3 regions of the Enterobacter sp. UNJFSC 003 genome follow, and region 1 is predicted to be linked to each of the others. Evidence: riboswitches for the same ligand, from Rfam matches in the RefSeq annotation. Region 1 holds a riboswitch; each other region holds the start of a gene.
What was found. A riboswitch is a leader RNA that binds a small molecule or an ion and turns the genes downstream of it on or off. The one in region 1 is predicted to bind thiamine pyrophosphate.
Positions count from the first base shown of each region.

Region 1 (9,728 bases):
GACAACGCAACCATGCAGCTGATTAAAGATCCGTCACAGTTTGACGTGCTGCTGTGCTCCAATCTGTTCGGCGATATTCTGTCGGACGAGTGTGCAATGATCACCGGCTCCATGGGCATGCTGCCTTCAGCCAGCCTGAATGAAGAAGGCTTTGGCCTGTATGAACCTGCGGGCGGCTCTGCGCCGGATATCGCGGGTAAAAACATTGCCAACCCGATTGCGCAGATCCTCTCCCTGGCCCTGCTGCTGCGCTACAGCCTTGATGCCGGCGATGCAGCAACCGCAATTGAAAACGCCATTAACCGGGCGTTAGAAGAAGGCGTCCGTACCGGTGATTTAGCACGCGGCACGGCGGCAGTCAGTACCGATGAAATGGGCGATATCATTGCCCGCTATGTCGCTGAAGGGGTGTAATCATGGCAAAGACGTTATATGAAAAATTGTTTGATGCCCACGTCGTTTACGAGGCGCCAAACGAAACCCCACTGCTGTATATCGACAGGCATCTGGTGCACGAAGTGACCTCCCCTCAGGCGTTCGACGGGTTGCGCGCGCACAAACGCCCGGTGCGTCAGCCGGGTAAAACCTTCGCGACCATGGATCACAACGTCTCCACCCAGACTAAAGATATCAATGCGTCGGGTGAAATGGCGCGTATCCAGATGCAGGAGCTGATTAAAAACTGCAACGAGTTTGGCGTCGAGCTGTACGATCTTAACCACCCGTATCAGGGTATCGTCCACGTAATGGGCCCAGAGCAAGGCATAACCCTGCCGGGTATGACCATTGTTTGTGGCGATTCTCATACCGCGACGCACGGCGCCTTTGGCGCACTGGCGTTCGGGATCGGCACCTCAGAGGTTGAGCATGTTCTGGCTACGCAGACCCTGAAACAGGGCCGTGCGAAAACCATGAAGATTGAAGTGAAGGGCAAAGCTGCGCCGGGTATCACCGCAAAAGACATCGTGCTGGCCATCATCGGTAAAACCGGCAGCGCGGGCGGTACCGGACACGTCGTTGAATTCTGCGGCGAAGCCATCCAGGCGCTGAGCATGGAAGGTCGAATGACCCTGTGCAACATGGCCATTGAGATGGGGGCAAAAGCGGGTCTGGTTGCGCCAGACGACATCACCTTCAACTACGTGAAGGGACGCTTGCACGCGCCTAAAGATCAAAATTATGCTGATGCCGTGGCGTACTGGAAAACCCTGAAAACCGACGACGGCGCCAGCTTTGATACCGTGGTCACCCTGCAGGCGGAAGAAATTGCCCCGCAGGTCACCTGGGGCACCAACCCGGGACAGGTCATCTCCGTCAACGACAGCATCCCTGACCCGGCCTCGTTCGCCGATCCGGTCGAGCGTGCCAGTGCCGAAAAAGCGCTGGCCTATATGGGGCTGAAGCCGGGCATCCCGTTGACGGACGTCGCCATTGATAAAGTCTTCATCGGCTCGTGCACTAACTCCCGTATTGAGGATTTACGTGCGGCTGCCGAGATTGCTAAAGGCCGTAAAGTTGCGCCAGGCGTGCAGGCGCTGGTTGTTCCTGGCTCGGGTCCTGTTAAAGCTCAGGCGGAAGCTGAAGGTCTGGACAAAATCTTTATCGACGCGGGCTTCGAATGGCGCTTGCCGGGCTGCTCCATGTGTCTGGCCATGAACAATGACCGTCTGAATCCGGGTGAGCGTTGTGCTTCCACCAGCAACCGTAATTTTGAAGGTCGTCAGGGCCGTGGTGGCCGCACACACCTGGTCAGCCCGGCAATGGCCGCTGCTGCGGCAGTCACCGGCCATTTCGCCGACATTCGCAGCCTGAAATAAGGAGACAATCATGGCAGAGAAATTTACCCAACATACGGGCCTGGTTGTCCCACTGGACGCCGCTAACGTCGATACCGATGCAATCATTCCTAAGCAATTTTTGCAGAAAGTGACCCGCACGGGGTTTGGTGCGCACCTGTTTAACGACTGGCGTTTCCTTGACGAAAAAGGCGAAGTGCCTAACCCGGAGTTCGTGCTGAACTTCCCGGCGTTTAAAGGGGCATCCATCCTTCTTGCGCGAGAAAACTTCGGCTGCGGCTCATCGCGCGAGCACGCGCCGTGGGCGCTGACCGACTACGGGTTTAAGGTGGTTATCGCTCCAAGCTTTGCGGATATCTTCTACGGTAACAGCTTCAACAACCAGCTGCTGCCCGTGACGCTGAGCGATGCGCAGGTCGATGAACTGTTCGCACTGGTTCAGGCGAATCCGGGCATTTCATTTGAGGTGGATCTGGAAGCAGGCGTGGTGAAAGCCGGGGAAAAAACCTACAGCTTCAGCATTGACGCTTTCCGTCGTCACTGCATGTTGAACGGTCTGGACAGCATTGGTTTGACGCTGCAGCATGAAGAAGCGATCTCCGCCTACGAGAAAAAACAGCCTGCATTTATGGGCTAAAAGCAATGGCCCGCAGCGTGCGGGCCATTGCTAAGTTTCGTGAATTCGCCTTCCCGGATCACACATCTTTTACCCGGCAGGTCAGCGCCAGCGTGACCACCGAGATTGCCGCAATCATCCAGTAGACCGACGCATGGCCGTAGCTTTGCGACAATGCGCCCTGAATGACCCCTGCCAGAATGACGCCCGTCGAGATGCTATTGGTAAAGAGCGTGGTTGCAGAGCCTGCACGCCCGGGCATTAGATCCTGGAACCAGAGCATGCCGATTCCGGCAACAATGCCAATAAACACGGCGTTGAACAGCTGCAGCGCCAGTAACGCTTCGCGCGAATGGAAAAGGATCAGCCCCGCGTAAAAGAGCACCCCAGCCGCCACCGCGACGATCATCATCCGACGCTTTCCGAAACGCTTAACGTAGTAACCCGCCAGAATCATTGCCGGAATTTCCAACCCGGCCGCGGTGCCCATTAAGATCCCGGCGAGCTTGTCCGGCAAGCCCAGATCGCTGCTGATCCACAGCGGCATGTCGATGATGTACATCGTGTTACAGGTCCACATTAGCGTAGAGGCAATAAACAGCATGCGGACGTTTTTGTCCTGCCAGCCGCTCACCTGAGTAAGGGGTTTATCAGTCGTTTGTTCGACCCGAGCCACGGACGGCAGCGCAAAAGCAATCAGCGCCAGGCTAATGACAAAAATCCCTGCCGCAATGGAAAACATGGCGGTAAAGCCATAGTTTAGCGCCAGCATGAAGGCCAGCGGCGGACCGATGACCCATGCTAGCGAGAGCTGTGCACGCATCACCGAGCTGAACATCACCACTTCCCGCGCCGAGTTATCCGCATATTCACGGGCCAGGGCGAAAAGCTGCGGCATGGCGGTGTTCGCCAGCGACGCCAACAGGACGCCACAGGTAATGAGCGTCAGGTAATCACGATTGAAAGCAAAGAGCAGCGCGTTGCCCACCGCCATGGCGCAGCAAAAGAGGATCAGCTTACGGCGATCGCCCTGGCTGTCCGATCGTTTCGCCAGCGCGAGGCTCACGAGGATACCTGCAATGGCATTGACGGTATAAAAGAGTCCTACCCAAAACGGCTGAGCCCCCACTTCCCGGCTCAGGAACAGACTCAGCGTCGGTGCCTGAAGCGCCCCCGCCACGCCCATCATAAAGGCGACCAGCATAAAAGCGGCATACACGCCATTCAGGCGTCGCCCCATCGTCATCAACCAGAGCATGCGCAAGTCCTTGTGAAAGCAAATCGAATTGGGTGAAATAGTAAACGAAAAAAGCCAGCAAAAACATTTTGCTGGCGGGTGATTAGCACCAATACTCAGTCACACATGATCGAGGCGAGTTAGCGAGAAGAGGCCGGTCTCGTAACGTCCCACTGCATCAGTTCCTCTAACATTTTCAGCCGTTGCTCTGCACACTGGCGGGCCAGCCAGGACATTCCCTGTGTCGCCGAAAAGTACTGCTGATAAAACTGACGTGCGGTAGACCTCTTCATAATTTACCTCCTCGCTTCATCGGGAAGAATTATTGGCCTAATATAGGGATAAATAAATTGCTGATTTTTTGTCAGGAGTTCCCCTTTTATGGCGTCCGGTCGTCTGCAACAACAATTCATCCGCCTTTGGCAGTGCTGTGAGGGGCAACCCCAGGAGACCACGCTGAACGAGCTGGCTGACCTGCTCAACTGTTCGCGCCGCCATATGCGCACCCTGCTCAACACCATGCAGCAGCAGGGCTGGTTAAACTGGGAGGCAGAGGCCGGGCGCGGGAAGCGCTCGCGGCTGACTTTTCTCTATACCGGACTGGCGCTGCAGCAGCAGCGTGCTGAAGATTTGCTGGAACAGGACAGGATCGATCAGCTGGTGCAACTGGTGGGGGACAAAGCGGCAGTGCGCCAAATGCTGGTCTCCCATCTCGGGCGCAGTTTTCGTCAGGGCCGCCACATTCTGCGGGTGCTCTACTACCGCCCGATGAAAAACCTCTTACCGGGCACGGCGTTACGGCGTTCAGAAACCCATATGGCGCGACAAATATTCAGCGGACTGGCCCGGATAAATGAGGAAAATGGGGAACTGGAAGCGGATATCGCACACCATTGGCAGCAACTTTCCCCACTCCACTGGCGCTTCTTTTTACGTCCCGGCGTCCATTTCCACCACGGACGTGAGCTGGAAATGCATGATGTTATCGCCTCCTTAGAACGCGCCCGCAAGCTGCCGCTCTACTCGCATATTTCACGCATTCATTCTCCAACGGCATGGACGCTGGATATTGAACTGTCGCAGCCGGACAAATGGCTCCCGTGGCTGCTGGGGTATGTTCCGTCGATGATTTTGCCAGCCGAGTGGGAATCGATGAACAACTTTTCCGGCCAGCCCATCGGCACCGGCCCCTACTCTGTTGCCCGCAATAACAACAACCAGCTAAAGATCCGTGCGTTTGATGATTATTTTGGCTACCGGGCGTTGATTGATGAGGTGAACGTCTGGGTTTTGCCGGATCTTAACGAGGAGCTGAGCGCGGGGCTAACGCTGGAAGGGCCGACGACGGGTGAAAAGGCCGTCGAGAGTCGTCTTGAGGAAGGCTGCTATTATATGCTTTTTGACAGCCGTACCCATCGCGGGGCCAATCGTGAGGTGCGCCAGTGGGTAAGCCACATTCTGGCCCCTGCCAACCTGATTTATCATGCGGAAGAGCATTATCAGACCTACTGGTTCCCCGCTTACGGCCTGCTTCCCCGCTGGCACCACGCCCGCCCGGTGTACAGTGAGAAACCCGCCGGACTGGAGTCCATTACCCTGAGCTACTACCGTGAACACGTTGAGCATCGGTTTATCGCCAGGATCATGACCAAACTGCTGGCAGACGTTGGGGTCAGGCTGGAGATTCAGGAAGTCGACTATGATGAATGGCATCGCGGCGATATCGTGAGCGACATCTGGCTGAACAGCGCCAACTTCACCCTACCGCTTGATTTTTCGCTCTTCTCACACCTGTATGAGGTCCCGCTGATCCAGCACTGTATCGAACGGGACTGGCAGCAGGATGCCGCCCTGTGGCGCGCAGGAGAGATGAATCTGGCCGCATGGTGTCAGCAGCTACTGGCAGAACAGGCGATCGTCCCCTTGATCCACCACTGGTTGATGATCCAGGGCCAGCGCAGTATGCGAGGATTGAGAATGAACACGCTCGGCTGGTTTGATTTTAAATCTGCCTGGTTTGCACCGCCGGATCCATAACGCTTTCGTAATATTCACCAAATCATTACAATACCGCCGTTCTCAACGGGGTGCTGCATCACTGATGTGCGCTGAGATAATACCCGTCGAACCTGATCCGGATAACGCCGGCGAAGGGATTTGAGGCTGTCGCTCAAAATCCTTTGCCACTCAACATTGAGGTGCAAAGTGTTAAAAAAAGTTCTTCCACTGCTGGTGCTGTTTGCGCTACCAGCCGTTGCTAAGCCCGTCCTGACGGTCTACACCTACGACTCGTTCTCTGCCGACTGGGGCCCTGGCCCGGTGGTCAAAAAAGCCTTCGAAGCCGATTGTCAGTGCGAGCTGAAGTTCGTGGCGCTGGAAGATGGCGTCTCGCTGCTTAACCGTCTGCGTATGGAAGGCAAAAACAGTAAAGCCGACGTGGTCCTTGGTCTGGACAACAACCTGCTGGATGCCGCGTCGCAAACCAAACTGTTTGCCAAAAGCGGCGTAGCCGCAGATGCCGTCAACGTTCCGGGCGGCTGGAAAAACGACACATTTGTCCCATTCGACTACGGCTACTTTGCATTCGTCTATGACAAAAACAGGCTGAAAAACCCGCCTAAAAGCCTGAAAGAGCTGGTTGAGAGCACGCAGAAATGGCGTGTCATTTACGAAGACCCGCGCACCAGCACGCCGGGGCTGGGTCTGCTGCTGTGGATGCAGAAAGTTTACGGCGATAAAGCGCCAGAAGCATGGCAAAAACTGGCGGCTAAAACCGTCACCGTGACTAAGGGCTGGAGCGAAGCCTACGGACTGTTCCTGAAAGGGGAAAGTGACCTGGTGCTGAGCTATACCACGTCCCCGGCCTACCACATTATTGCCGAGAAGAAAGACAACTACGCCGCCGCCAATTTCGCTGAAGGCCATTACCTGCAGGTGGAAGTGGCTGCACGAACCGCCGCCAGTAAACAGCCGGAACTGGCCGAGAAGTTCCTGAAATTTATGGTCTCAACTGCATTCCAGAATGCCATTCCGACCGGCAACTGGATGTATCCGGTGACCAACGTGGCGCTGCCGACGGGCTTTGAGCAACTGACCAAACCACAGGTCTCGCTGGAGTTTACGCCGCAGCAAGTCGCCGCGCAGCGTGCAGCATGGGTAAGTGAATGGCAACGCGCCGTCAGCCGCTAATTCCCGGCTGGCTGGTCCCGGGTCTGCTCGCCGCTATTCTTATGGTGGCGGTCAGCCTGGGCGCATTTCTGGCGCTGTGGCTTAACGCGCCAGAAAGCGACCTGCGCGCGATCTGGCACGACAGCTATCTCTGGCACGTCATCCGTTTCTCTTTCTGGCAGGCATTTCTCTCTGCATTGCTGTCCGTCATTCCGGCTATTTTCCTGGCACGGGCGCTCTACCGCAGGCGCTTCCCCGGCAGGCAGGCGCTTTTACGACTGTGTGCCATGACGCTGATCCTGCCCGTTCTGGTGGCGGTATTCGGCATTCTGAGCGTGTATGGTCGCCAGGGCTGGCTGGCGTCGCTCTTTGCGGCTCTCGGACTGGAGTGGACCTTCTCCCCTTACGGGCTGAAGGGTATTCTGCTGGCGCATATCTTTTTCAATATGCCGATGGCAACGCGACTCTTCCTCCAGGCGCTGGAGAATATCCCCGGCGAACAGCGGCAGATTGCCGCGCAGCTGGGAATGCGCGGCGGATCATTCTTCCGCTTTGTTGAATGGCCATGGCTGCGCCGGCAAATCCCGCCCGTTGCAGCCCTTATCTTTATGCTCTGCTTCGCCAGTTTTGCCACCGTACTTTCGCTCGGCGGTGGACCGCAGGCAACAACCATTGAGCTGGCCATTTATCAGGCGCTCAGTTACGACTACGATCCGGGCCGGGCCGCGCTGCTGGCAATGGTGCAGATGATGTGCTGCCTTGCGCTGGTCCTGCTGAGCCAGCGCTTAAGCAAAGCCATTCCGCCAGGTAGTAATCAGATTACAGGCTGGCGCGATCCGCAGGATAGCCTGCACAGCCGCATCAGCGATGCGTGTCTTATCGCACTGTCGCTACTGCTTCTGCTGCCGCCCCTGATGGCCGTCATCGTTGATGGCCTGAACGTTAGCCTTTTGTCCGTGTTGCAACAGCCCGTCCTCTGGCAAGCAACCTGGACATCCCTGCGCATTGCGCTGGCCGCCGGGCTGTTGTGCGTCATCCTGACCATGATGCTGCTGTGGAGCAGCCGCGAACTCTATGCACGTCAGGCCCAAAAAGCCGGACACGCGCTGGAACTGACAGGCATGCTGATTCTGGCAATGCCGGGGATCGTGCTGGCGACGGGATTCTTTTTACTGTTTAACAGCACCATTGGATTGCCGGAACGCGCTGACGGCATCGTGATTTTCACCAACGCCCTGATGGCGATCCCTTACGCCCTGAAGGTGCTGGAAAACCCGATGCGCGATATCAACAGCCGCTACAGTTTGCTGTGCCAGTCGCTCGGCATGCAGGGATGGCGGCGATTGAAAATTGTCGAACTGCGTGCCCTGAAACGCCCGCTGGCTCAGGCGTTGGCCTTCGCCTGCGTGCTTTCAATTGGTGATTTTGGCGTGGTAGCGCTCTTCGGCAATGAAGAGTTCCGCACGCTGCCGTTCTGGCTGTATCAGCAAATTGGCTCTTACCGAAGTCAGGACGGCGCCGTCACCGCGCTGCTGCTGCTGCTGCTGTGCTTTGCGTTATTTACCGTTATCGAAAAAATTCCGGGGCGTGATGTTAAAACTGATTGATGTAACCTGGCTCTACCAGCACCTGCCCATGCGCTTCACCCTCTCGGTACGTCAGGGCGAGATGATTGCGGTGCTTGGCCCGAGCGGAGCAGGAAAGAGTACCTTGCTTAATCTGATCGCCGGTTTTCTGCAGCCGGCAAGCGGATCGATAGAGATTGAAAACCGCGATCATACCCATACTCCACCGGCAAAACGTCCGGTGTCGATGCTGTTTCAGGAAAATAACCTGTTCACCCATCTGACGGTACGGCAAAACATCGGGCTAGGTATGGATCCGGGGCTAAAGCTCAACGACGCGCAGCGTCAAAAGCTGGAAAGGATTGCCGAGCAGATGGGCATTACCGCCTTTCTTGACCGCTTGCCCGGCGAGCTTTCCGGCGGCCAGCGGCAGCGGGTGGCGCTGGCCCGCTGTCTGGTACGCGAGCAGCCGGTGCTGCTGCTGGATGAACCTTTCTCCGCACTCGATCCCGCGCTGAGACAGGAGATGCTTGCCCTGGTGCAGGACGTCTGCCAGCGCCAGCAGCTGACCATGCTGATGGTGTCACATAGCATTGAAGATGCTGTGCGCATTGCGCCGCGATCGGTGGTGATCGCGGAGGGACGTATTTTATGGGATGGTGAAACTGAAGCGTTGATGGGCGGAAAAGCAAGCGCGTCGCACCTGCTGGGAATACATTAGCGGCTCACGACCTTCAACAGGATCTCACCGTATACCGGCATCAGCGGGTGGCGGATAAGCGCAACCAGCGCCACAACCGCAACGCCCAGCGTCAAGGGTGCCAGCCAGAGCAGGCGATTGCGTGGAAGATAACGCGTCAGGCGATCGACACTCGCTTTTGCGCTGCGCCACAGCCGCCAGCACAACCATGCCGCCAGCCACAACAGCACCGCCGTGCCCAACAGCAGCCACTTAAACTCACCGCTATTCATGCCGTCAGGGATATCGATGGCCGCACCGGCGAGGATCCCCGGCAGGAAGTAGAACGGCGGCCAGAACACACAGCCGATGATGTTTGGCACGATGAATTTTGCGACAGGCAGATCCAGCATCCCGGCAACCATGGGCACAAGCGGACGCGTTGGCCCGACAAAGCGGCCCACGAGGATCGTGAACATGCTGTGCTGGTGCAGCGCGTGCTCGGTTTTATCCAGCAGCGCTTTGTTCTTTTTCATAAACGACCAACGGTGCAGTGGCTTTTTGAAGCGCCAGCCCAGCCAGAAGGAGATCCAGTCGCCGAGCAAGCAGCCGACGATACCGGCCATCCACGCCTGCCAGAAATTGACTTCACCGCTGCCAATCAGCG
Region 1 covers NZ_JBAKHK010000004.1:233,095-242,822, reverse strand. Annotated here, with positions in the region: gene leuB (3-isopropylmalate dehydrogenase) at 1-414, shown strand, start outside; gene leuC (3-isopropylmalate dehydratase large subunit) at 417-1,817, shown strand; gene leuD (3-isopropylmalate dehydratase small subunit) at 1,828-2,433, shown strand; gene V5P19_RS13175 (sugar efflux transporter) at 2,492-3,670, opposite strand; gene sgrT (glucose uptake inhibitor SgrT) at 3,790-3,942, opposite strand; gene sgrR (HTH-type transcriptional regulator SgrR) at 4,031-5,686, shown strand; TPP riboswitch at 5,723-5,823, shown strand; gene thiB (thiamine ABC transporter substrate binding subunit) at 5,855-6,838, shown strand; gene thiP (thiamine/thiamine pyrophosphate ABC transporter permease ThiP) at 6,814-8,424, shown strand; gene thiQ (thiamine ABC transporter ATP-binding protein ThiQ) at 8,408-9,103, shown strand; gene V5P19_RS13145 (DedA family protein) at 9,100-9,728, opposite strand, start outside.

Region 2 (9,728 bases), on a different contig from region 1:
CATAAGTTATCCTTTCAATGTGTTTATCGCTTGCTAAGCATCGAGTGCGACGAAAATGCCAAAAAAGCACTCTCCTGCATACACGCACCGATAGCCACTTTTTTTCGCCCCCCAAATGTAGACCAGACAAGGGTCGAAAGGGAAGAGTCGAGGAGCGACAAAACGGGCGTTATCTCAAGTTTTATTGTCTCATTGGTTAAAAATTATACCAATATTACTCTCGCCGGCCTCACGCAAGTCCGCACGCAGCCCTTTTATCAGCTCAATATCGCGTTCTTCACACTCAGCCAGCAGGCGGAAAATTTCCCACTGAATATCCCATTCTTGCTCAACCGCCGGGTTCACCCGCAGCTCTTCGTCGGTCATTTCACGACCTTCCTGGGTCATTTCCAGCATCGCCACGGTGGTAATGGATGCCTTACTGACTTCAATGGCATGCTCCAGCGTTTCACCGCTCAGACGGGAGTGGATCAACTCGCTTAACGCCACGCAGGCATCGATGGCCGGATAGACACCGTACAGGTCAAAATCATCCGCTGCCGGGATCGCCTCTTCCAGCTTTTCCAGCTGAGAGTCGAAATTCACCTTCGCGTCTTTCACCGTCAGCGTTTCCCAGATTAAATCCAGAATACGACGATAGATCTGGCCTTCGCCAAACGCCGTCTGCTTGCAGAACGCAGCATAGTTAGGGTACATGCGCTCGCACAGGCAAGCCATAAACGTCACGTGCTGCCAGCTTTCCAGCTTCTCAAGGCGCAAATGAATCGGGTTTTGTAACATGATGATGTCTCGAAACGGAAATTAGCCGCAGTTTACCTGAATCAGGGCTGAATTTCCTGCCAACGAATAAATGCCGGACGCGATGACGCAACGGCATCTGCCCAGCGCGTCGGTTCCGGTAATCGGTAACCTTTCATACAGCGCTGAACCCACGCCAGGGCACTGTCCATGCTCACCCGATGCCCGGTCGCGATAAACAGCGGATTGCATCGCGCCTTGCTGCGCCATACCCATGCCAGCTGTTCACCCTTGTGGATGAGCGGTGCCAGCGCGCCCGGCTCCGCGGAAAGGGGTTCAAACGCGCCACACAGGCGTTTCTTGGCGACGCCAATGGTCGGCACATCCACCAGTAACCCAAAGTGGCTGGCAACGCCTAAACGGCGCGGGTGTGAAATACCGTGTCCATCGACGAACAACAGGTCAGGTTTTTGCGAGAGTTGCTCCCACGCTGCCAGCAGCGCGGGATATTCGCGGAAGGAGAGAAAGCCCGGAATGTACGGCATGGTGGTGGCGATACGCGCCACCTTGTATTCCACCAGCTCAAGCGAAGGGTATTTCAAGACCACCATCGCCGCTCGCGTTACTTCCCCCCCCTGCTCGAATCCGACGTCTGCTCCGCCAATGTACTGCGGAGGATCTTTATCCAGACGATCCTCGCGGATCACCGATGAAGCCAGTTCGATTTGTTGAGCGCGTAGCGACGCGAGATCCATAACGACTCCTTACTTGTGATATTGGGCAGAAAGCCGATGCACCGCCTCCACAAATACGCCAGCGTGTTCTGGCGGCACATCCTGATGAATGCCATGGCCGAGGTTAAAGACATGGCCTTCACCCTGGCCGAAACCAGACAGTATAGTCGACACTTCTTCTTCAATACGGGCAGGTTGAGCATAAAGCATGGACGGATCCATGTTGCCCTGTAGCGCCACTTTGTCACCTACGCGACGGCGCGCGTCGGCAATATCGGTAGTCCAGTCCAGCCCCAATGCATCGCAGCCGGTTGCAGCCATCTCTTCCAGCCACTGACCGCCACCTTTGGTGAACAGCGTAACAGGCACGCGGCGACCTTCATTTTCCCGCAGCAGGCCATCAACGATTTTGTGCATGTAGTACAGTGAGAAGTGCTGGTAATCGCGCCCGGTGAGCACGCCGCCCCAAGTGTCGAAAATCATTACCGACTGTGCGCCCGCTTTGATTTGGGCGTTGAGATAAAGCGTGACGCTCTTTGCCAGCTTGTCGAGCAGCGCATGAAGGGCAAGCGGCTCGGCATACATCATCTTTTTGATCAGTGTGAAGGCTTTGCTGCTGCCGCCTTCAATCATATAGGTCGCGAGCGTCCACGGGCTACCGGAAAAACCAATCAGCGGTACTTCACCTTTTAGCTCACGGCGGATGGTGCGCACCGCGTTCATCACGTAGCCCAGCTCACCTTCAGGATCGGGGATGGGCAGCTTATCGACGTCGGCTTTGCTCTTAATGGGCGAGGTAAATCGCGGGCCTTCGCCGGTTTCGAAGTACAGGCCAAGGCCCATGGCATCAGGAATGGTCAGAATGTCCGAGAAGAGAATGGCGGCATCCAGCGGGAAACGACGCAGCGGCTGGAGCGTCACTTCACAGGCCAGCTCGGCATTTTTGCATAGCGACATAAAATCGCCGGCCTGTGCACGGGTGGCTTTGTACTCTGGTAAATAGCGTCCCGCCTGGCGCATCATCCACACCGGGGTGACATCAACGGGCTGGCGCAGCAGCGCACGCAGATAACGATCGTTCTTCAGTTCGGTCATTTTTGCAGTTCCTTAAGCGTCATGGCCTCAGTGTAACACTACTCATACTCGGCCCGACACATTGCAACCGTATCTTCAATCAGGCGTCGCGCCACGGTGCCCGGCGGCGGTAACAGCGGCAAATTGTCGTAACGATACCAATTCGCTTCCAGCAGCTCTTTCTGATCGATAACGATCTCACCGCTATCATAATCGGCCATAAACGCCGTCATCAGCGACATCGGGAACGGCCATGGTTGAGAGGTGACATAACGCAAATTTTTAACCTTGATACTGCTCTCTTCCATCACTTCACGCGCCACCGCCTGCTCCAGCGTTTCGCCCACTTCGACGAACCCGGCCAGGACGGTATGCACACCGTTACGATGACGCGTGTGTTGTGCCAGCAGGATGGAATCATCGCGACGGATCGCCACGATAATGCATGGCGCAATCTGCGGGTAGTAGCGCTCGCGGCAATGGTTGCAGAGCAACGCCCACTCGGTTTTGCTCGGGTGCATGGTATGCCCGCAGTAACCGCAGTATTTATGTGAGCGATAAAACTCCGCCAGCTGCACGCCTCGGCCCGCCAGCTGGAACAGTCCAGCGTCCAGATCCAGCACCTGACGAACAGATCCCATTTCCTGACGGCGTGCCTGTTGGATCAACCACACGGATTCGCCCTGCCATTCGCCGATCCTCAGTGCAGGTTGGCCCGCAAGATCGAACTTTTCCGCCGCACCATAGGGGATTTCCCCGTTGGGCAACCATAACTTTTGCTCGTGACTGACGATCCACCAACCAAGATCTGATTTTTCAATAATACGATCCATATCTATTGCACTACCTTCGCTTCACTGACATGTTGTTAGCATTGTGGCTACATTTTTGGGTAAGCAGATTCAATTCTAAACCTTGCGGAGTCGACCATGTTAAACCAGCTAGAAAGCCTGTCTGAGCGCGTTAGAGGAAGTAACAAACTGGTGGATCGCTGGCTACACGTGCGCAAGCATCTACTCGTGGCTTATTACAATCTGGTCGGTATTAAGCCTGGCAAAGAATCCTTCATGCGCTTGAATGAAAAAGCGCTCGATGATTTTTGTCAGAGTCTGGTCGACTACCTTTCCGACGGACATTTCAATATTTATGAACGTATTGTCCGCGAAATGGAAGGCACAAATCCGTATTTAACGGCAAGCAAACTCTGCCCGCTGCTGGAAGCCAATACCCAGCAGATTATGGATTACTACGATTCCACGCTTGAGAACGCGATCGATCACGATAATTATCTGGAGTTTCAGAAAGCGTTGTCCGATCTCGGCGAAGCGCTGGAGGAGAGGTTCACGCTGGAAGATAAGCTGATTGCCCTCGTCCTTGATAACAACCTGAATGTCGACAGCGAAGATAACATCGCGCGCCCTGCTTGAGTTCTTCGTCGTTAACGCGTAATTTAAAGCGATTCGCCCCTCTCACGAGGGGGATTTTTCTTGTCGGAGTGCCCAGCGCGTAAACGCGCGGGCTGAGACCGTTAATTCGGGATCCGCGGAACCTGATCAGGCTAATACCTGCGAAGGGAACAAGAGTCAAACTGCTGTTGTATCGCCCCCGTGGCGATCTCCTCTTGCTTCATCCGTCGTCTGACAAGCCATGTCCTTCACTTTTGGAATGAGCTATGTCTATCACTAAACTGACCCGCCGCGAACAGCGCGCACACGCACAACGCTTCATCGACACCCTGGAAGGCACCGCTTTCCCAAACTCGAATCGTATCTACATCGCCGGCTCTCAGGCGGATATCCGTGTACCGATGCGTGAAATCCAGCTCAGCCCCACGCTCATCGGCGGCAGTAAAGAGAATCCGCAGTTTGAGGATAACGAAGCTGTACCGGTATACGACACTTCCGGCCCGTACGGCGACCCTGACGTTGCTATCAACGTTCAACAAGGCCTGGCAAAGCTTCGCCAGCCATGGATTCACGCGCGTAACGATAGCGAAGACCTAAACGAGCAAAGCTCGGCTTACACGAAAGAGCGTTTGGCCGACGACGGTCTGGACGCGATGCGCTTCACCGGCCTGCTGACGCCGAAACGCGCTAAGCCAGGCAAATGCGTTACCCAACTTCACTATGCGCGTCAGGGGATCGTCACGCCAGAGATGGAGTTTATTGCCATCCGTGAAAACATGGGGCGCGAGCGTATCCGCAGCGAGGTGCTGCGCCACCAGCACCCGGGCGAAGGTTTTGGCGCTCGTCTGCCAGAAAATATTACGCCTGAGTTTGTGCGTGATGAAGTCGCTGCCGGTCGCGCCATTATTCCTGCCAACATCAACCACCCTGAATCCGAGCCGATGATCATTGGCCGCAATTTCCTGGTGAAGGTCAACGCCAATATTGGTAACTCAGCCGTTACCTCCTCTATCGAAGAAGAGGTTGAAAAGCTGGTCTGGTCGACGCGCTGGGGTGCGGACACGGTGATGGATCTCTCAACCGGGCGCTATATCCACGAAACCCGCGAGTGGATCCTGCGCAACAGCCCGGTGCCGATTGGCACCGTCCCGATTTATCAGGCGCTGGAAAAAGTGAACGGCATTGCTGAAAACCTTACCTGGGAAGCGTTCCGCGACACCCTGCTGGAGCAGGCTGAACAGGGCGTGGACTATTTCACCATTCATGCCGGCGTGCTGCTACGCTATGTGCCGATGACCGCCAGGCGTTTGACCGGGATTGTCTCGCGCGGCGGTTCGATCATGGCGAAATGGTGTTTGTCTCATCATCAGGAAAACTTCCTCTACGAACACTTCCGCGAGATCTGCGAAATCTGTGCCGCCTATGATGTTTCACTCTCGCTGGGTGATGGCCTGCGTCCAGGATCGATCCGCGACGCTAACGACGAAGCGCAGTTTGCCGAGCTTCATACGCTGGGTGAACTGACCAAAATCGCCTGGGAATATGACGTGCAGGTGATGATTGAAGGCCCGGGGCATGTGCCAATGCAGATGATCCGCCGCAACATGACCGAAGAGCTAGAGCACTGCCACGAAGCGCCCTTTTACACTCTCGGGCCATTGACCACGGATATTGCCCCGGGCTACGACCACTTCACCTCCGGGATTGGCGCGGCAATGATCGGCTGGTTCGGCTGCGCCATGCTCTGCTATGTCACGCCGAAAGAGCACCTCGGTCTGCCAAACAAAGAGGACGTGAAGCAAGGCCTTATCACCTACAAAATCGCCGCACACGCCGCTGATCTGGCGAAAGGTCATCCGGGCGCGCAAATTCGCGATAACGCCATGTCCAAGGCCCGTTTTGAATTCCGCTGGGAAGATCAGTTCAACCTGGCCCTCGACCCGTTCACCGCCCGGGCGTATCACGACGAAACCCTGCCGCAGGAATCTGGCAAAGTGGCGCACTTCTGCTCCATGTGTGGGCCGAAATTCTGCTCGATGAAAATCAGCCAGGAGGTGCGTGATTACGCCGCCGCGCAGGCGATCGAAGTGGGAATGGCAGACATGTCAGAAAACTTCCGCGCCAAAGGCGGCGAAATCTACCTCAAAAAAGAGGAGGTGTGAGTAATGTATCAGCCTGATTTTCCTCGTGTGCCCTTTCGTTTAGGGCTGTATCCGGTGGTAGACAGCGTGGAATGGATCGCGCGTCTGCTGGAGGCAGGAGTTCGTACCCTCCAACTACGCATCAAAGACAAACGCGATGAAGAGGTGGAATCCGACGTTATCGCCGCCATTGCTCTGGGTCGACGCTACGCCGCCCGCCTGTTTATCAACGACTACTGGCGACTGGCGGTTAAGCATCAGGCTTACGGCGTGCACCTGGGTCAGGAAGACCTGGAGACAACGGACCTGAACGTCATTCGCGAAGCGGGCTTACGCCTCGGCGTGTCAACGCACGACGATATGGAGATCGACGTAGCGCTGGGGGCTCGCCCTTCCTACATCGCGCTTGGTCACGTCTTCCCGACGCAAACCAAACAGATGCCTTCTGCGCCGCAGGGGCTGGCGCAGCTGGCCGGCCATATCCGGCGCCTGGAGGATTATCCCACCGTTGCCATTGGCGGCATTAGCCTTGCGCGTGCATCCGCCGTTCTCGACACCGGCGTCGGCAGTATCGCCGTCGTCAGCGCCATCACCCAGGCCGCAGACTGGCAAGCCGCCACCGCTCAGCTTTTACGGCTGGCAGGAGCAGGCGATGATGAATGACCGTGATTTTATGCGCTACAGCCGACAGATCCTGCTGGAGGATATCGCCATTGACGGGCAGCAAAAGCTGCTCGCCAGCCGGGTGCTGATCGTCGGCCTGGGCGGCCTGGGCGCGCCCGCTGCGCTCTATCTGGCAGGCGCAGGTATCGGCACGCTGGTATTGGCCGACGACGACGAGGTGCATCTCAGTAATCTGCAGCGGCAAATCCTCTTTACTACCGAGGACATCAACCTGCCCAAAGTGCATATCACTCGCCAACGGCTGAACCAGCTGAACCCGGATATTGAGCTGATTGCGCGGCAGGAGCGGCTCAGCGGCGAAAGCCTGCAACGTGAAGTCGCCCTTGCGGATGTTGTGCTCGATTGCACCGACAATATGGCGACTCGCCAGGCGATCAACGCCGCCTGTGTGGCGCAGAATACGCCACTGATCGCCGCCAGCGCGGTCGGCTTTGGCGGACAACTCATGGTGCTGACGCCGCCCTGGGCGCAGGGCTGCTATCGCTGCCTGTGGCCAGACGATTTCGAGCCTGAGCGCAACTGCCGTACCGCGGGCATTCTGGGCCCCGTGGTGGGTGTGATGGGCACCCTGCAGGCGCTGGAGGCCATTAAGCTTCTGAGCGGCATGGAGACGGAGCGCAATACGCTGCGCCTGTTTGACGGCCGCTCCATCGGCTGGCGCCATCTGGCATTACACCGGGCCAGCCAATGCCCGGTATGCGGAGGCCGCAATGCGCATTCTGTTTAACGATGAACCCCTAAAGTGCGATGAAGGTCTCACCGTGGCCGCACTGCTCGAGAAGCTGCGTCAGCTTAAGCCGGGAACGGCGCTGGCGCTCAATCAACAGATCCTGCCGCGCGAGCAGTGGGAACATCAGCAGGTATCAGAAGGTGACCAAATCCTGCTATTTCAGGTTATTGCAGGAGGATGAGATGTTACGTATTGCCGATAAAGTCTTTGATTCACATCTGTTTACCGGAACAGGAAAATTTGCCTCCCCACAGCTGATGGTTGATGCCATCCGTGAAAGCGGCAGTCAACTGGTCACGCTCGCGCTGAAGCGCGTGGATCTACGCCATCACAGCGATGCTATTCTGGCGCCCTTGCTGGAGGCTGGCGTCACCTTGCTGCCGAATACCTCCGGCGCAAAAACGGCCGAAGAGGCAATTTTTGCCGCTCAGCTGGCACGTGAAGCTCTCGGTACCCGCTGGCTGAAGCTGGAAATTCACCCTGACGCTCGCTGGCTATTGCCCGACCCCATCGAAACGCTGAAAGCAGCTGAAAAGCTGGTCCAGCAAGGTTTCATCGTTCTGCCCTACTGCGGAGCCGATCCCGTTTTGTGCAAACGTCTCGAAGAAGTCGGCTGCGCCGCCGTGATGCCCTTGGGCGCCCCCATCGGCTCTAATCAGGGGCTGGAAACCCGTGCGATGCTGCAAATCGTCATTGAGCAGGCCACCGTGCCGGTGGTGGTTGATGCGGGTATCGGCGTACCCAGCCATGCCGCGCAGGCGCTGGAAATCGGCGCCGATGCGGTACTGGTGAACACGGCTATTGCGGTCGCCGATAACCCGGTGATGATGGCGCGCGCGTTCCGCCTGGCGGTGGAAGCCGGCAGGCTTGCAAGAGAATCAGGCCCAGGCGCAAGCAGCTATCAGGCTCAGGCCACCAGCCCGCTGACCGGTTTTCTGGAGGCGCTCTAATGACGACCTTTATCGATCGCTGGCGAGCGCTTAACTGGGACGATATTGCCCTGCGCATTAACAGTAAAACACCTGCTGACGTGGAGCGCGCGCTCAATGCCCGGCATCTGACTCGGGAGGACATGATGGCACTGCTCTCCCCGGCGGCAAGTGCGTATCTTGAACCGATGGCCCAGCGTGCCCAGCGGCTTACCCGCCAGCGTTTTGGCAATACGGTAAGCTTTTACGTGCCGCTCTATCTTTCGAACCTGTGCGCCAATGACTGCACCTACTGCGGTTTTTCCATGAGCAACCGCATAAAACGCAAAACCCTTGATAAACGTGAAATCGCACGAGAGTGTGCGGCCATACGGGAAATGGGTTTCGAACATGTGCTCCTGGTCACGGGCGAGCATCAACGTCACGTTGGGATGGACTATTTTCGTCAGCACCTTCCCGCCATTCGCCGCGAGTTTGCATCGCTACAGATGGAAGTGCAGCCTCTGTTGCAAGAGGAATACGCTGAGCTAAAAACCCTCGGACTCGACGGGGTGATGGTCTATCAGGAAACCTACCACGAGGCGACGTATGCGCGGCATCATCTGAAGGGAAAGAAACAAGATTTCTTCTTCCGGCTAGAAACGCCGGACAGGCTGGGACGCGCAGGGATCGATAAAATCGGTCTCGGCGCACTGGTCGGGCTGTCCGACAGCTGGAGAGTGGATTGCTACATGGTTGCCGAGCATCTGCTCTGGCTGCAGCAGCATTACTGGCAGAGCCGTTACTCCATCTCCTTTCCCCGGCTGCGCCCGTGCGCAGGAGGAATCGAGCCAGCGTCGCTGATGGACGAACGCCAGCTGGTGCAAACCATCTGTGCATTTCGCCTGCTTGCACCGGAGGTCGAGCTCTCTCTTTCCACGCGGGAATCGCCGGCGTTTCGCGATCGAGCAATCCCGCTGGCGATTAACAACGTCAGCGCATTTTCCAAAACACAGCCCGGCGGCTATGCCGATGACCATCCAGAGCTGGAGCAGTTCGCCCCACATGACGGACGACGTCCGGAAGAGGTGGCTGCAGCCCTGATCGCGCAAGGTCTACAACCCGTCTGGAAAGACTGGGACAGCTGGCTGGGAAGAGCTTCGCAACTGCGTTGAAACGCGCTGCAACCTCGCTGAAAGATATCGAGGTGGCTCGTAACAATATCATTAGGTAATTGTTAGATTTTACGCGTTTTTTTATTCTTATGTTGTCAGCAACGGACGCTGACCAGGGCGAAAAGCTTCTTCCTCGTT
Region 2 covers NZ_JBAKHK010000020.1:4,195-13,922, forward strand. Annotated here, with positions in the region: gene hupA (nucleoid-associated protein HU-alpha) at 1-3, opposite strand, end outside; gene V5P19_RS22450 (YjaG family protein) at 190-780, opposite strand; gene nfi (deoxyribonuclease V) at 822-1,493, opposite strand; gene hemE (uroporphyrinogen decarboxylase) at 1,503-2,567, opposite strand; gene nudC (NAD(+) diphosphatase) at 2,606-3,379, opposite strand; gene rsd (sigma D regulator) at 3,476-3,973, shown strand; TPP riboswitch at 4,028-4,139, shown strand; gene thiC (phosphomethylpyrimidine synthase ThiC) at 4,219-6,114, shown strand; gene thiE (thiamine phosphate synthase) at 6,118-6,756, shown strand; gene V5P19_RS22485 (HesA/MoeB/ThiF family protein) at 6,749-7,504, shown strand; gene thiS (sulfur carrier protein ThiS) at 7,488-7,688, shown strand; gene thiG (thiazole synthase) at 7,690-8,457, shown strand; gene thiH (2-iminoacetate synthase ThiH) at 8,457-9,590, shown strand.
Region 2: another riboswitch for thiamine pyrophosphate. It lies ahead of thiC (phosphomethylpyrimidine synthase ThiC); the one in region 1 lies ahead of thiB (thiamine ABC transporter substrate binding subunit).

Region 3 (9,728 bases), on a different contig from region 1:
CGATTTCAACTCGATGTATCGTCAGAAAATTAATTGCCGAAAACGTCATACAACTGTTCTCCGCCTAATTCCCCAACAGCACTTCCCACTGTGCTACCAGCGTACCCTAAACCAACACCTGCAATAACGGTACAAACAAGCCCGCCAACACCAGCAGTACCAACGCCTATTGCGACGCATAATGGTATAGCCCCGCCACCAGCGAGAACACCGCCACCTGTACCCAAAGCAAAACTACCTATCTCAGTATACTTTTTCTTGGTACATTCAGCTTCGCGACCAACAGAACATGCCTCATGGATTTCGTTAAGAGAATGGAGTCCGCTAAAACCAATGCCTAAATAACCAGTGTAACGCATTGCTTTTACGTATTTAGCTGCCCGTTCGATGTGGGTAGCATAACCTTCAATGTCACTGATCCCCGTTTCATTCCATTTGTGGGTAATAGAATTACTGGACAGGCCGAGTGCATTTTTTATTTTGGTATACTCTCCGAATTTCATAGCCTTATTCAGGAAGTTGACTTTGAGTATGGATTCAAGCTCTTTAAACAACTGGCTGCGTCGTACATAAAATTGTTCACCAATTAATGCACCACGTGTTAAGTAGGTGTTTTAATATGTTTCCTGGATCTCTTGGAGTATTTTTTCGATACTCTCAAAGTATTTTCCAACAGGATCAGCAGCAAGACCAATTCCTGTATCAGCGTAGCTGGTGAAATTAGCTATGGTAGCGTAGTGTTTGTGCAGTAAGTTAGCTTCCTCATGCGTCAAGGGGGCCAATGCTGCATCTACTCGCGCTTTCGCGGCTTTCATGTGGGCGATCTGTTCGTCGTCCTGCTTATTAGGATCAACCAGAAGCATAATCGAACCAGCTTTGTATCTTTCATCCGGGCCGTTCAGTGTAGAGAATAGTTCCTTTGCTCCTGCTGGTGGGGTGCCTGTGAATAACAAGCGTTGCCAGGCTTCTGTGGTGGCGCCATAGGGGAGAACGGCAAAACCAGCGTCTGTGCCTGTTTTCTTTTTCGCTGTCTGGGCGTGTTGTTCTGGTTCCTGCTGGGCTTGTTGCACCAAAGGTACAGCAGCGACTGCTGATTTAGCGCTCATGAATCCCGGATGACGTTCCCCAGTGAAGCCGGACATGGCGATCACAAAGTTATCTTTGCAGTGACATAAAACCAGGTCTCCATCACCCGCGATGAAACCCGCTTCGAGGAGTCCTGTATAGGTTGCATTGATTTCAAAAGCACCTTTGCAAACATCACACCATGCTTTATCACCAGCCCTCACCAATGGATTGTGGTCTTCATCAAAAATAGTTGATGAGGCAGAAACGATGTGCCCGTACCTCGTTTTATTACCCAGCTTTGCAAGTGTTCTTTGCGTTACCATCAGTGATCCCTCAGTGAGCAGTTTCTGCTGCCAACATTTTGTCTACTTCAAAGTTATCAACAAGAAATCCCTTTGCTGCTGGAATGCCACGACGTAGAACCAGTATTTCTGATCCCTGAGGGGTACTTGTTATTTCATCTCCATTGCTGAGACGACTGCCGACAAGAGCAACGCTACGGCGTGCGTTATTATGTTCAGCCTCTCCTGCACCACTGATTATTGTCGCCTCAGTACCCTCGGGATAAACGACTGCATCCTGAGTTTGAGCGACCCCGAGTTTTTGACCTGTGCTGATCTCGACTTCCGAAGTGGATGTTGCGGTTTTGAGTATGCCACCGTCACGAGTCAGACTTCCTTCAATCTCGATGCGAAAGATCTCGTTCACTGGATGCTGTTGGAGTTCGGTTTGCTGTTTAGTAATGAGTTCCTGCCATTGTTGACCCATTTCAGCAATTTTTTTATCACTGAACGCTGGTTTATCAAAAGATGAAAGAATTTCAGGGGTAGGATCGTTGTTGTACTGTTTCATAAGTCCCTTTACTGATTATAGAAATAATCACAGAGGTCATTTTACAAACAATAACCACATGCGCAACAAGCATTAGATCTAAGTGAAACTACATTTCGTAACAGAAGATTTGGGAGAGAGGGCGATGCTTTGCGCCATTAGTTGAGCTATTAAGCGCAATTTGAGCCTCTCCCGGTTTTTTACCCCGACAATACCCAGATATCAGGGACCAAGTGGCCCCGAAACGGGGGAGGTTTACGCCGCCAGCACTTTGTTAATGGTGGTTCTTGCTGCACCTGTGAGGCGATGGATCTCGCTCTTTGTCTTACCTGCTTCATACCATGCGCGGATCTGTTCGTGTAGCTTCTCATTTACTGGACGGCCCTTGTAAGCGCCCCCAGCTTTCGCTTTGCTGATACCCTCTGCCTGACGGCGGCGGTCTGTGTAGTCTTTACGGGCGGTTGCTGCCAGCATTTCTAACATCATACCGTTGATAGCTGCCAACATGGATTGCACAAGCTCCCCCTGTGCGGCTAATACAACGTGACTGGTAGGCAGATCGAGAGCTACCACCCGTAAACCTTTACTATCGATCTGGCTTTTCAGTGCTTCCCAATTCTCAGCGTTAAGACTGCTCAGGCGGTCTACTAGTTCCACTAACAGAATGTCACCTGGCGCGGCTATGTCTATCGGCACCGCTAAGCTAAGAGCACATCTAGGTAAATAGGTTTGTGAAGGCACCTTCAATTGTGCTATTGAGGCTGGGGAAACCCGGCCTTTTTTGTGTTCGGTGTTTGGTGCTATGAGCCACAACTTGGGACACAAGCTTGCACACAGAGCATTTTTTAGGGTTGAGTCTTTGGCTTTCCGCTGGCATGATCCAGAACAGGGATTAACGGGGCGTTAATCGCAACCTTTTGATTTTGTTTTATTTGACTCGGGGTGCCCTTCTTTGTGAAGGCTGAGAAATACCCGTATTACCTGATCTGGATAATGCCAGCGTAGGGAAGTCAGATGCCTTCCCGGTCATCGCTTCTTCACGCAAGGCAGGAGCGAAACCATGCAGCCTGACCTGCTCGATCTACACGTTTTACATCAGTTCCGAACCCGTTCCCCGCTCACGCACTGTATGACCAACGATGTCGTACAAACCTTCACGGCCAACGTGCTGCTCGCTCTGGGCGCTTCTCCGGCAATGGTAATTGAAGCCGAAGAAGCCGAACAGTTTGCCGCGCTCGCCGATGCGTTGCTGATTAACGTGGGCACGCTGACGTCATCTCGCGCCCAGGCAATGCGACGTGCGATTGAGCGCGCCGTGGCGGCAGGCAAGCCCTGGACGCTCGATCCGGTTGCTGTTGGGGCGCTGGCGTTTCGCACGCGTTTTTGCCATCAAATTCTCGCCCTCAACCCCGCAGCCATTCGCGGCAATGCCTCTGAAATTCTTGCGCTTGCCGGAATGAGCGCGGGCGGACGTGGGGTCGATACGACCGATACCGCTGCCAGGGCGTTACCCGCCGCGCAGGCGCTGGCGCTTCAGACCCATGCCATTGTTGTGGTCACGGGAGAGGTGGACTACATCACCGACGGGCAGCAAACCCGCACGGTAACGGGGGGCGACCCGCTGATGACTCGCGTCGTCGGTACGGGGTGCGCGCTCTCGGCGGTTGTGGCGGCGAGCTGTTCGCTGCCGGGTGACAGGTTAGACAACGTGGCAGCCGCCTGCGGATGGATGAAGCGTGCCGGAACGGCCGCTGTAGCGCAGTCCCGGGGCCCGGGCAGTTTTGCCAGCGCGTTCCTGGATGCACTCTATATGCTGGAGGAGCAGGCATGAAGCGGATTAACGCTCTGACCATTGCCGGTACCGATCCCAGCGGCGGCGCGGGTATCCAGGCTGACCTGAAAACCTTCTCCGCCCTTGGCGCATACGGCTGTTCCGTCATTACCGCGCTGGTGGCGCAAAACACGCGCGGCGTGCAGTCGGTCTACCGAATCGATCCGGATTTTGTTGCCGCGCAGCTGGATTCGGTGTTCAGCGACGTTCGTATTGATACCACCAAGATCGGCATGCTGGCCGAAACGGACATTGTGGAAGCGGTGGCCGAGCGGCTTAAGCGTTATCAGGTGCAAAACGTGGTGCTGGATACCGTCATGCTGGCGAAAAGTGGCGACCCGCTACTCTCCGCCTCCGCCGTGGAGACGCTGCGCACAAAGCTGCTGCCGCAGGTGGCGCTGATCACGCCCAATCTGCCGGAAGCCGCCGCGCTGTTAGGCACATCGCATGCGCAAACTGAACGCGAAATGAAAGCGCAGGGGAACGCGCTGCTGGCGATGGGCTGCGACGCGGTGCTGATGAAGGGCGGTCATCTTGATGATGCCGAAAGCCCGGACTGGCTCTTTACCCTCGATGGCGAAATGCGTTTTACCGCGGCGCGCGTGCAAACCATAAACACCCACGGCACGGGCTGCACGCTCTCTGCCGCGCTGGCGGCGCTGCGGCCCCGGCATGAAAGCTGGGCCGATACGGTGGGCGAAGCTAAAATCTGGCTCTCCGCGGCGCTGGCAAAAGCCGATACTCTGGAAGTAGGTCACGGTATTGGGCCGGTTCATCATTTTCATGCGTGGTGGTAACCCAGTATACTGGCAGGAAACACCACGCCTGAGAAAACAGAGATGGAACAAGCGCATACCCGGTTAATCGCTCAACTGAATGAACGGATCGCCGCGCCGGACAACACGCCGCTGTACCTGAAATTTGCCGAAACGGTAAAAAATGCGGTACGAAGCGGCATGCTGGAGCACGGGAATATTTTGCCCGGCGAGCGCGATCTGAGCCAGTTAACCGGCGTGTCGCGCATTACCGTGCGTAAAGCGATGCAGGCGCTGGAGGAAGAGGGGGTAGTGACGCGCTCCCGCGGTTACGGAACCCAAATCAACAATATCTTCGAGTATTCACTCAAAGAGGCGCGCGGCTTTTCTCAGCAGGTGGTGCTGCGCGGCAAAACGCCTAACACGCTGTGGGTCAACAAACGCGTCGTGAAGTGTCCAGAGGAGGTGGCGAACCAGCTGTCGTTAGCGCCGGAAAGCGATGTCTTTTTGCTTAAGCGCATCCGCTATGTTGATGATGACGCCGTCTCGATTGAAGAGTCCTGGGTGCCGGTGGCGTTTATCCCCGATCCGGATGAGATAGGGATTTCACTGTACGACTACTTCCGCAGCCAGAATATCTTCCCGCAGCGCACCCGCTCATGGGTAAGCGCCCGCATGCCGGACAGTGAATTTCAGGCGCACATTAAGATGGACGATAAAATACCGGTGCTGGTAATCAAGCAGGTTGCGCTTGACCAACAGCACCGGCCGATCGAGTATAGCATCAGCTACTGCCGGAGCGATCTATACGTCTTTGTGTGCGAGGAGTAACGCCTCGCGCGTTGGGGCACAATCGCCGCCACGGTGGCTGACCACCCAAGCCGCAACCGCATTACCCAGCCGCACCGCATCAGCCAGACGCCAGCCAGCTGCAAGTCCGGCCAGCGTACCGCCCGCATGGCTATCCCCCGCGCCAATAGTATCCACTACCGTGGCGGGAAATGCCGGAACGTGACCCGAGTCCGCGCCGTCATACCACATTGCTCCGTCTTTATCGTGACGCACAATAAGCGCGGCGTGGAAGCGCTGCTGCCAGCAAGCGCCCAGCATTTCCACAGTAACCCCCAGTCGCTCTGCGGCAATTTGCGCCTCCTGACGATTAAGCGACACGATCGGTTTGCAGGCCATCACGCGCGCCATCAGCGCGTCGGGAATATCCGCAATGCGTGGTCCAAAATCGATAAAGGCACTGACGTCCTGCAACCCTTCCAGCCAGCCCGTCAGCAGCTCGCCGCACGGCGAGGCCAGCTGATAGCCGGACAAATAGACCAGGCTGTTGGCCGGCACGTTGAGCGCCTCAAGCCAGGCGGGCTGCCACTGGTTTTCTACGCCGCTAAACGACATAAAGGTCCGTTCGCCGTCAGGCTCTACCAGCGCCAGACACCAGCCGTTATCCCCGCTTTCGGCTTCCACGGCGCTCTGCAGATCCTGTTTTGCCATCGCATTGCGGATAATATCTGCCCACACGCCATGCCCTACGGGGAGCGCATTCTGTGACGCAATGCCGAGCCGCTTCAGGGCGATGGCAATATTGAGCGCGCAGCCGCCGATATTCACACTCTGCTGTTTAAGCTCGATATCGCACCCGCGCCAGGGCAGGGCGTAGGCATCGGCGATCACATCAATAACCGCCGCGCCCAGCACCGTGACGGGCCGCGTGGCGTGCAATGTCTCCAGGCGTGGTGCCAGCGAATTCATACGCCCTCCCTTTGCTCCCGGAAGTGCAGGAGTCTCTCGCAGTAGTGGTCAAAATCAAGCTGATTCACCGCATCAAGTTCGGCCTTGAGCGCCGGATCAATCGCCTGTACGCCGTGCAGCGCCCCGCAGATTGCCGTCGCCATTGCGCCAATCGTGTCGGTATCACCTCCGAGGTTGGCACATAAAATGGCGCAGCGGTTGGGGTCGGTTCCTGCAAGCTCGACCATTGCAATGGCCGCCGGAACGGACTCAATGGTGCTGGTGCCTGCCCCAACGAGCTGGTACACCTGCTCGCTGGCAGATTCTATGCCGTTGGCTTCACGCACCGTTTTAAGTGCCAGCTCAATGCGCGCTGCCAGCGATGCGCTGAAGGTGGTGGTGTGACTTTCCTGCGCAAAGCGGGCAATGCCCGGCAGCGCATCGACGATGTTCTGCCAGCACTCACCCTCAACGGCGCGGGAAATCGCCCAGGCAATGACCACCGCACCCGCGATAGCAAGATCCGATTTATGGGTCGGACTGGAGGCCAGCGCCACCTGTGAAACAAAATGTTCAAGGCGGGTGGCGGGAAGCAGACAGCCCAGCGGGGAGGCACGCATTGCCGCCCCGTTGGTCACGCCGTTATTCTCCAGCTCGCTCACCGGCTTGCCGTCGCGAATCGCATTCAGCGCGATTTTGGAGGTCGGGCCGAGCACGTTTTTATTAAATGCATCGAAATCCAGCGCCCAGCGCAGGATATGTTTGCCGATAACATCCGCGTTGATTTCCCCGTCGCACTCAATAATCGCATCCGCCAGACACAGCGCCATCGACGTATCGTCGGTGAATTCTGCGCGGTTGAAATAGCAGGCAGCATTGTTTTCCGCCGGGCCGGGTAGAAAACGGTCGATCCAGCCGAAGTGTGCTTTCACACGCTTTCTCGGCCACAGCTCCGACGGCATGCCCATCGCATCCCCTAACGCCTGCCCGTAAAGAGCACCGAGAATACGTTCTTGTTTCATTTAACTTCCCCTTGTGTCAGCGCAGAATCGCTTTCGACCACCTCAATGGCGGCGATCTCTTTATCCGATTCGCGGAAAAACAGCATAAACAGCACGGCAATCACCACAATCATGATTGCGCCAAACGTCCACATTCCGGCCCAGTTGAAGGTCAGCCCATTCACCGGCTCTTTGTAAGCGAACATTTTTTCCATCATCACGCCGCCCAGGCGGTAACCCAGCAGGCTACCAAAGCCCTGACAGCACAGCGTAATCAAGCCTTGCGCAGCGGTACGCATATGCGCCGGCGCTTTTTTGTCCACGTAGATATACGCGGTCACGTAGTAGAAGTCGTAGCTCACGCCGTGCAGCAGAATGCCGAGGAACAGCAGGGCGTAGGTGAAGTATTGTTCCGCCCCGCCGTAAACAAAGAACCCGTAGCGGATGGCGGCGGTAATCAGACCCAGCAGTAACACCTTCTTAATACCAAAGCGTTTGGTAAAGAACGGCAGCGCGAGCATAAAGAAGATTTCGGAGAACTGGCCGAGCGTCATCCAGCCGGTGGCGTTTTTCATCCCCACTTCGGTGAGATAGCCGTTAGCGAAGATGTAGTAGAAGGCCAGCGGCATCGCGAACAGGAACGAACAGAAGAAGAACACGAGGAAGTTTTTATCGCGCAGCAGGATCAGCGCATCCAGCCCCAGCATCACTTTAATATCCAGCTTGCCGGTGCTCCTTGGCGGCGTATTGGGCAGGAACAGCGCGAACACGCCGAGCAGCGCCGAGCTGGCCGCGGTCATCAGCAGCGGAATATTGGTATCGGAGATGTCGCTGTAGCCCATCATCTGCGGCAGGAATCCGCACGCCAGGCCGGAGGCGATCCAGCCAATGGTGCCCATCACGCGAATGCGCGGGAAATCAGCCTCGACGTCATCCACGTTGGCGAACGCGATACTGTTGGTCAGCGCGATGGTCGGCATATAGGTCAGGGAGTAGGCCAGCAGCAGCGGGAAGAAGGTGCTGAACTGAGTTTGCTGCGCGGCGAAGTACATCAGGACAGCGCCAGCAAACATCAGGACCGACAGCACCTTTTGCGCCGCGAAGAAGCGGTCGGTCAGCGAGCCGACGAGAATAGGTGAGAGGATCGCCGCAATGGCGGTACAGGCATAAGACCAGCCAATTTCCCCGGCGGTAAAGCCGCTTTTACTCAGCCATAGCCACAGCGGTACGAACCATGCGCCCCAGATAAACCATTCAACAAACATCATGAATGACAGTTGGACTTTCGTTTTCATTGTTTAATCCTGCATGTCAGAGAGGGTACGCCTTTAACATACCACTCAATAATACCTTTTAAATACCTTTGTGGTGATTGTTTGATCAATGTAACAGTTTTGTTGTACACGAATCGAGCCAGCAGATTGTGCTGAAAAAAAATACAGAAGGTGGAAAATCTGTTAAGTCGGTACCAGGCTTAGTCTGCCTGCAAAACGGCGGGCCTGGATACACGCTCCGACTCACGTCGGACTTACGGGAGCATCACTATGACTGATATTGCGCAGTTGCTTGGCAAAGACGCCGACAGCCTTTTACAGCATCGTTGTATGACCATTCCAGCCGAGCAGCTTTATCTGCCTGGCCACGATTACGTAGACCGCGTGATGATTGACAATAACCGGCCGCCAGCCGTACTGCGAAACATGCAGACGCTCTACAACACCGGGCGGCTCGCTGGTACCGGGTATCTCTCTATTCTGCCCGTTGACCAGGGCGTAGAGCACTCCGCGGGGGCGTCCTTCGCCGCCAACCCGCTCTATTTCGATCCGAAGAACATTGTTGAGCTGGCGATTGAAGCGGGCTGTAACTGTGTGGCATCGACCTACGGCGTGCTGGCATCCGTCTCGCGGCGCTATGCCCACCGGATTCCATTCCTCGTTAAGCTAAACCACAACGAAACCCTGAGTTATCCCACCGAATACGACCAGACCCTGTACGCCAGCGTCGAGCAGGCATTCAATATGGGCGCGGTGGCGGTCGGGGCGACCATCTACTTTGGCTCTGAACAGTCGCGTCGTCAGATAGAAGAGATCTCTGCCGCCTTCGAACGCGCGCACGAGCTGGGAATGGTGACGGTGCTGTGGGCTTACCTGCGTAACAACGCATTCAAAAAAGACGGCGTGGATTACCACGTGTCCGCGGACCTGACCGGTCAGGCGAACCATCTGGCGGCCACGATCGGTGCCGATATTGTGAAGCAGAAAATGGCCGAGAATAATGGTGGCTATAAGGCGGTGAACTTCGGCTACACCGATGACCGCGTCTACAGCAAGCTGACCAGCGATAACCCGATCGATCTGGTGCGCTACCAGTTGGCGAACTGCTACATGGGCCGCGCAGGGCTGATTAACTCCGGCGGTGCGGCAGGCGGTGACACCGATTTGACCGACGCGGTGCGCACGGCGGTGATCAACAAGCGCGCGGGCGGCATGGGGTTGATCCTCGGCC
Region 3 covers NZ_JBAKHK010000001.1:422,322-432,049, forward strand. Annotated here, with positions in the region: gene V5P19_RS01895 (hypothetical protein) at 1-49, opposite strand, end outside; gene V5P19_RS01900 (hypothetical protein) at 30-554, opposite strand; gene V5P19_RS01905 (PAAR domain-containing protein) at 615-1,391, opposite strand; gene V5P19_RS01910 (hypothetical protein) at 1,402-1,920, opposite strand; gene V5P19_RS01915 (hypothetical protein) at 2,155-2,556, opposite strand; TPP riboswitch at 2,828-2,924, shown strand; gene thiM (hydroxyethylthiazole kinase) at 2,960-3,730, shown strand; gene thiD (bifunctional hydroxymethylpyrimidine kinase/phosphomethylpyrimidine kinase) at 3,727-4,527, shown strand; gene V5P19_RS01930 (GntR family transcriptional regulator) at 4,570-5,316, shown strand; gene V5P19_RS01935 (PfkB family carbohydrate kinase) at 5,290-6,243, opposite strand; gene V5P19_RS01940 (ADP-ribosylglycohydrolase family protein) at 6,240-7,244, opposite strand; gene V5P19_RS01945 (nucleoside permease) at 7,241-8,518, opposite strand; gene fbaB (class I fructose-bisphosphate aldolase) at 8,768-9,728, shown strand, end outside.
Region 3: another riboswitch for thiamine pyrophosphate. It lies ahead of thiM (hydroxyethylthiazole kinase); the one in region 1 lies ahead of thiB (thiamine ABC transporter substrate binding subunit).